DNA from 2 places in the Paenibacillus sp. FSL H8-0282 genome. Region 2 is predicted to be linked to the other one. Evidence: a T-box and tRNA genes for the amino acid it is inferred to sense, from the RefSeq annotation. Region 2 holds a T-box; the other holds one or more tRNA genes.
The links. The T-box of region 2 lies ahead of trpS (tryptophan--tRNA ligase). A T-box ahead of a tRNA ligase gene usually reads a tRNA of that ligase, here a tRNA-Trp.
Positions count from the first base shown of each region.

Region 1 (3,384 bases), 170 kb from region 2:
AATGTAGGCTCCCATTTCGTTTTATCAACGCCCATTTCAACAACCTTTGTTTCTGCACCAAGTTCATCCTTAACCTTTTGCAAGCCGTTATTAGCGGAATCAAAAAATGATTTATCCCCAAGTGTCCCCGGAATCAGCAATACAACCTTGAGTTTATCCCCTGCACCTGTTTCTCCACCCTCAGCAGCGTTTGATCCAGTATTCGCAGAAGAACCGTTATTGGACGTGTTATTTCCACATGCTGTGACCAGAACCATCACCATTAATAACAACAAAGAAAGAACTTTTTTATTCATTACTCTATTCCACCCCTAATTTTAGTTGGTTAGTAATCCGCAGAATCCCATCTTCACCCATTGTATAATTCACGGTTCAAATGGAAATTCTCTTTTTTCCAAATAAAGTATCATTGAAAGTAATAAATTTAACGTTTAGGCTCAAAAATAGCAATAAAAATACCATTATTATTAATAATCCGCTTTATTTCCGAACGAGATGGCCAGTCAGGTTGCGAACTTTCGGATTTATTGATACGATCATAACAAATATTATTAAAAATAATTATATGATTTCGGTCATAGTTTTGTACGATTCGGCTAAAACATAAGTATTGGAGGATCATCATGGATCGTGTTCTATATATTGTAAGTGCCACACATGAGCTAAATACTTATATCCCTCCACACCAGCATGAATGCTACGAACTAGTCTATTATTTACAGGGGGTAGGGACAACCAATGTTGGCCCACGAAGTTACCATTTTCGCTCTTCTTCTTTCGCGCTTGTGCCACCTAATCATAAACATGACGAGCACCACCGTGAGGATGCAAATGTATTATTTGTAGGCTTCCACTCGGAACACCCTAATATGAGTAATCTGCACGGCGTATATGAAGATGATAAAGATCAGACCGTTCTTCAGATCCTACTGCGAATGAAAGCAGAGTTTTCACGCAAGCAAGACGGATTCTCTGAGCTTCTAAACCTACAAATGAGCGAGATTACCGTCCATCTTATGAGGCTTCTTAGTGCCTCTGGCTATCAATCCCCAACAGAAGATCGAGTACAATATGTCCTTAATTATATGAATGAGCATTATCGCCATAAATTGTCCGTCGAAACACTATCAGAAATGTCCGGATATAGTTACGATCGTTTTCGCCATCTATTTAAAGAACGTTTCGGGTCTTCACCCCTGCGGTATTTGCTGTTAAAACGCCTGGATTATGCAAAATCTCTATTACGTCATACTCAGATGCAAATCTCTGAAGTATCCGCTGCTGCAGGTTTTGTGAACGATGCCCAATTCTGCAATATGTTTAAACGAGAAATAGGTCTTACTCCGCGAGCATTCCGCATTAATAATCAATCAGGTTAATCACTAATCAGATTAAAAAAGCCGTTGAATAGAGAGTTTCTCTATTTCAACGGCTTAATGCTGTAAACCCAAGAACATAAAGAAAAAAGGTTTGTAAGAATGCTTATAAAAGCATTCTTACAAACCTTTTTAAGATACCGGCGAGAGGACTCGAACCTCCACGGTTTCCCACTCGATTTTGAGTCGAGCGCGTCTGCCATTCCGCCACGCCGGCACATATGAACTAAATGGAGGCGCCACCCAGATTTGAACTGGGGATAAAGCTTTTGCAGAGCTTTGCCTTACCACTTGGCTATGGCGCCATGAAAACTTGGAGCGGACGACGGGAATCGAACCCGCGACCCTCGCCTTGGCAAGGCGATGCTCTACCGCTGAGCCACGTCCGCATAAAATGGCTGGGGATATAGGATTCGAACCTATGAGTGACGGAGTCAAAGTCCGTTGCCTTACCGCTTGGCTAATCCCCAATAACATTTTAAAGTAAAATGGGGCGACTGATGGGTCTCGAACCCACGAATGCCGGAACCACAATCCGGTGCGTTAACCCCTTCGCCACAGTCGCCATATTAAGTTAATATTGTTGCCATCATTCATTTTAAAGTAAATGGGGCGGCCGATGGGTCTCGAACCCACGAATGCCGGAACCACAATCCGGTGCGTTAACCCCTTCGCCACGGCCGCCATATTAAACTTTAGAAAGAACTTGGCAGGGGCAGCAGGAATTGAACCCACACCAACGGTTTTGGAGACCGTTGTTCTACCTTTAAACTATGCCCCTAAAAACTGGTGGAGGATGATGGATTCGAACCACCGAACACTCACGTGAGCAGATTTACAGTCTGATGCGTTTGGCCACTTCGCTAATCCTCCAAGGATGGTGCCGGCGAGAGGACTTGAACCCCCAACCTACTGATTACAAGTCAGTTGCTCTACCAATTGAGCTACACCGGCATGGCACTCATTCTTTTGTGATGATAAATGGTGGCTCGGGACGGAATCGAACCGCCGACACGAGGATTTTCAGTCCTCTGCTCTACCGACTGAGCTACCGAGCCATGATGAAAATGGCGGAACCGACGGGATTCGAACCCGCGATCTCCTGCGTGACAGGCAGGCATGTTAGGCCAACTACACCACGGTTCCAAAAGATATAATTGCTTAAGTTAATTGGTTGCGGGGGCAGGATTTGAACCTGCGGCCTTCGGGTTATGAGCCCGACGAGCTACCGGGCTGCTCCACCCCGCGTCAGTAAGAAAGTGTTATGGTGGAGGCTGAGGGGATCGAACCCCCGACCCTCTGCTTGTAAGGCAGATGCTCTCCCAGCTGAGCTAAGCCTCCATAAACAACAATTGTTATTGTACCAAAGTCCACTAGGATAAATCAAGTGAAAATTTGGTGACCCGTATGGGATTCGAACCCATGTTACCTCCGTGAAAGGGAGGTGTCTTAACCCCTTGACCAACGGGCCATACTAATTAAAAATTTGTGGCGGAGAGAGAGGGATTCGAACCCTCGAGACGCTTGTGGCGCCTACACGATTTCCAATCGTGCTCCTTCGGCCAAACTCGGACACCTCTCCATATGGCTCCCCGAACAGGACTCGAACCTGTGACAACTCGATTAACAGTCGAGTGCTCTACCAACTGAGCTATCAGGGAATATTCATACCAGGCTTGATGCCTGAAAACTGAATCCGAAACGAATCTGCATTCTACGTATAGGATAAGCCCTCGACCGATTAGTATTGGTCAGCTCCATGCATTGCTGCACTTCCACCTCCAACCTATCTACCTCGTCGTCTTCAAGGGGTCTTACTAATTGGGAAATCTCATCTTGAGGGGGGCTTCACGCTTAGATGCTTTCAGCGCTTATCCCGTCCGTACGTAGCTACCCAGCCATGCTCCTGGCGGAACAACTGGTGCACCAGCGGTACGTCCATCCCGGTCCTCTCGTACTAAGGACAGCTCCTCTCAAATTTCCTGCGCCCACGACAGATAGGGACCGA
Region 1 is NZ_CP150146.1:5,927,907-5,931,290, forward strand. Features, by position in the region: gene NST94_RS25605 (BMP family ABC transporter substrate-binding protein) at 1-296, opposite strand, end outside; gene NST94_RS25610 (AraC family transcriptional regulator) at 624-1,379, shown strand; tRNA gene NST94_RS25615 (tRNA-Leu) at 1,515-1,593, opposite strand; tRNA gene NST94_RS25620 (tRNA-Cys) at 1,608-1,681, opposite strand; tRNA gene NST94_RS25625 (tRNA-Gly) at 1,691-1,765, opposite strand; tRNA gene NST94_RS25630 (tRNA-Gln) at 1,772-1,846, opposite strand; tRNA gene NST94_RS25635 (tRNA-His) at 1,866-1,941, opposite strand; tRNA gene NST94_RS25640 (tRNA-His) at 1,985-2,060, opposite strand; tRNA gene NST94_RS25645 (tRNA-Trp) at 2,084-2,157, opposite strand; tRNA gene NST94_RS25650 (tRNA-Tyr) at 2,164-2,249, opposite strand; tRNA gene NST94_RS25655 (tRNA-Thr) at 2,255-2,330, opposite strand; tRNA gene NST94_RS25660 (tRNA-Phe) at 2,359-2,434, opposite strand; tRNA gene NST94_RS25665 (tRNA-Asp) at 2,445-2,522, opposite strand; tRNA gene NST94_RS25670 (tRNA-Met) at 2,548-2,624, opposite strand; tRNA gene NST94_RS25675 (tRNA-Val) at 2,642-2,717, opposite strand; tRNA gene NST94_RS25680 (tRNA-Glu) at 2,773-2,847, opposite strand; tRNA gene NST94_RS25685 (tRNA-Ser) at 2,866-2,958, opposite strand; tRNA gene NST94_RS25690 (tRNA-Asn) at 2,962-3,037, opposite strand; rRNA gene NST94_RS25695 (23S ribosomal RNA) at 3,098-3,384, opposite strand, start outside.
Region 1: it encodes a tRNA-Trp, which carries the amino acid that the T-box ahead of trpS (tryptophan--tRNA ligase) is inferred to sense. The anticodon was not compared.

Region 2 (3,384 bases):
CTGATGCCGATACCGCATTAAGACTAAAGGACAATGCAATATATATTCGTAATCACCGGGGAATCACACACTCCTTGCCTTTTCTAATTTTGTGGCCCGCTCTGATTGCCCTAGTCTTAGGGCCTCTGTTTGGATTTACTGATTTGGCAGCTTTAAGCCATGTTGCACTCTGGGGTTTCATAGGCGTAGGCGTGCACGTCTTCTCTGATCTGTTTAACACCTATGGAACCCAGGCCGCCCGTCCATTTACTGAGAAATGGATTGCCTGGAATATCATCCACATTTTCGATCCATTTATTTTTGGCAGCCATATCGCAGCTATTCTACTCTGGATCACTGGGATTGTGCCGCCCAAACCTTTATTTATTACGCTTTATGCCTGTACCATTCTTTATTATATTTGGAGAACAATTGTTCATGCCCGCCTTACACGAAACATCAAGCTTAAAGATATACACCATAATGCTGGTGAACGTTATATTGTAATCCCTACAATTTCACTTAAACGCTGGAACGTAGTTAAAGTGAAAAAAGACGGCAGCTATGACGTTGGGCAGCTACTGAACAACCGTCTGGAATGGTTCAAACATGCGGTCTGCTCGAATCATCCCGCTGTGGAAATATCCAAGTCGCATCCAGATATTCAGTCCTTTCTATATTTCACCTCTTATGCGGTTGCCGAAGTGGAGGAGCTTCCTTCAGGATATATGGTGCGCTGGGGAGACGTTCGTTATTTACACCGCAAACAATACCCTTTTGTGGCTGTATTAGTTATGGATAACCAATATAAACCTTTAAATACTTATGTAGGCTGGCTTAGCAGTGATAAGCTCGACAAACGATTCTCCATCGACCCTGGTTCTTTACGATGAAACTGTAGACTTACTGAGAGATCTATTCTATAATCACAAAAAATCCCGGAGTATTTTATAATACTCCGGGATTCATTTTAGCAGACACGGAAAGGAAGGCTCTTAATGGGTAAAGGACTCTCACTTTGGTTCGCTTGTTCTTCTATTCTTATTCTCACTGCCGCTTCAATCGCGATCAGCTATAGCTTCTGGCTGGCACTTCTGCTTGGTTTTCTTTGCGTAATGAATATTGGCTGGGGATTTATCCTCAAAGCCAGAATTAGACGCAAACAGGAAAGCTTAAGCTCTGACTAAGATTAACGAGCTGGCAGAAAGCCCATCCGCTCTTTTACGCCATTCAACGTCTCAGCTGCAACAATACGTGCACGTTCAGCACCTTCAGCAAGAATATCAGTGATCGCACCTGAACTGCGAATTTCATGATATCTTTGTTGCAAAGGCTCAAGTGTGGATACAACCACTTCCCCAAGATCCTTCTTAAAGCCACCATACATTTGTCCTTCATAACGATCGGCTATTTGCTGGAGGGACATCCCAGAACATTCCGAGTAAATACTCATCAAGTTACTAATCTCTGGCTTGTTAGCCGGATCAAAGATCACTTCACGTCCAGAATCAGTCGTTGCGCGGCTGATTTTTTTACGGATCACATCCGGCGAATCCAACAGGGCAATATAGCTGCCTGCATTCGGGCTGCTCTTGCTCATTTTTTTAGTGCCATCATCCAGAGACATAATGCGTGCGCCCACTTCAGGGATATACGGTTCAGGAATCGTAAAGAATTCGCCAAAACGGTTATTGAAACGGCCAGCTAAATCACGGGTCAACTCCAAGTGCTGCTTCTGATCTTCACCTACTGGCACAAGATCCGCATTATAAACAAGAATATCTGCTGCCATTAAAGAAGGATATACGAATAGGCCCGCGCCAACTGAATCCTTACCTGATGATTTATCTTTGAACTGTGTCATACGCTCAAGCTCGCCCATTGCCGTTAGCGTAGTCATGATCCAGCCCAATTCCGCATGCTGAGGCACATGAGACTGCATATATACATTCGAACGCACAGGATCAATTCCTGCCGCGATAAAGAGTGCAGCTACAGCTTCAGACTGCTCACGCAGTGCCGCAGGATCTTGAGCAACGGTGATCGCATGCATATCGACAACCATAAAGAAACATTGATGATCGTCTTGCAGCTTCACAAAATTTTTCAGCGCTCCGATATAGTTACCCAAAGTTAGAGAACCGCTCGGTTGTATGCCTGACATTACTTTTTTCAACATAATATAGACCTCCGTTAGATGTAATTTCCGATTTCCGAGAACGCAAAAAAAGGCCTCATCCGCAAGGGACGTGAGACCGTGGTGCCACCCTTATTCGCTGCTTAACCTTTGTATAGTCGAAGGGAAACAGCCTTAGTCTTCCTTTAACGGGGAAGATCCGGCCGGTCTACTAGGGCATCTTGCTCCCGTTCAAGCGCGGCGCTCAGGGGTCCATTCATCAGGAGTGTCCTACCGGTTCGCATCAACCACCGGCTTTCTGAAGGTGCATTTCCTGTCTACTTGTCCCCGTCATCACATTCTCATCATAATTTAATGCCTTCATCATAGAACCATAAAGAGAAGTTGTCAAATCACTTAACCACTTCCGCATAAATCTGTTATGATAAGGTTATCCATGTTCTATTCGATTACAGTTACGATAAAGGAGCATATCTCATGAAACAGGTGACCAAAGGGCAGTGGGGCGGTTATGATACTTATATTTTGCACAGCCGCGAACTGGAAGTCACGCTTTTGCCGCGACTAGGAAACAACGTGATTTCATTGTTTGATGTAAAAGAACAACGGGAAATTCTGCGGCGGCCTGATGAAAGCGATCAAGCTTTCTTTATGCAAAAACCTTACCATTTTGGCATCCCGCTCTTAATTCCACCCGGAAGAATTCGTAAAGGAAAATTTCAATTCGAGGGTACAAGTTATCAATTTGACCAGAATACCGCTGGTGACAATCATATCCATGGCCTACACCGGACTCAATCCTGGTGTGTCAGCGATATTGAAGAAGACGAGGACGGTTGTGCAGTCACTACTGAATTCCTTACTGAAGATGATCCGCACTGGATGGAGCAATTTCCCATTCCACTCAAATTCGAAATGACATTCAGGCTTCAGGATGCCCGGCTCAGCCAGACTTTAAAGGTTACAAATCTCGGCGATCACCGTATTCCCTTTGGGATCGGCTATCACACCTGGTTTATGATCGATGGAGAACCTGAACGCTGGAATCTCAAGCTGCCCGTAAACAGCATTTATGAACTAAACGATGAATTGCTCCCTAGCGGCAATCTAATTCCACTTGGTGATCTAGATTCACTAAACTCTGGAATCAACCTCCAGGGAACTAATTTTGATACTGCTCTACGTATTGGTGACAAGCAGCCCGTAGAAGCCTTGCTATTACGCGATGATGGTTATGGTCTTCGTTATACAGCTGACGAGAATCATTT
Region 2 is NZ_CP150146.1:5,756,483-5,759,866, forward strand. Features, by position in the region: gene NST94_RS24945 (metal-dependent hydrolase) at 1-872, shown strand, start outside; gene NST94_RS24950 (hypothetical protein) at 978-1,166, shown strand; gene trpS (tryptophan--tRNA ligase) at 1,169-2,155, opposite strand; T-box leader at 2,220-2,459, opposite strand; gene NST94_RS24960 (aldose 1-epimerase) at 2,594-3,384, shown strand, end outside.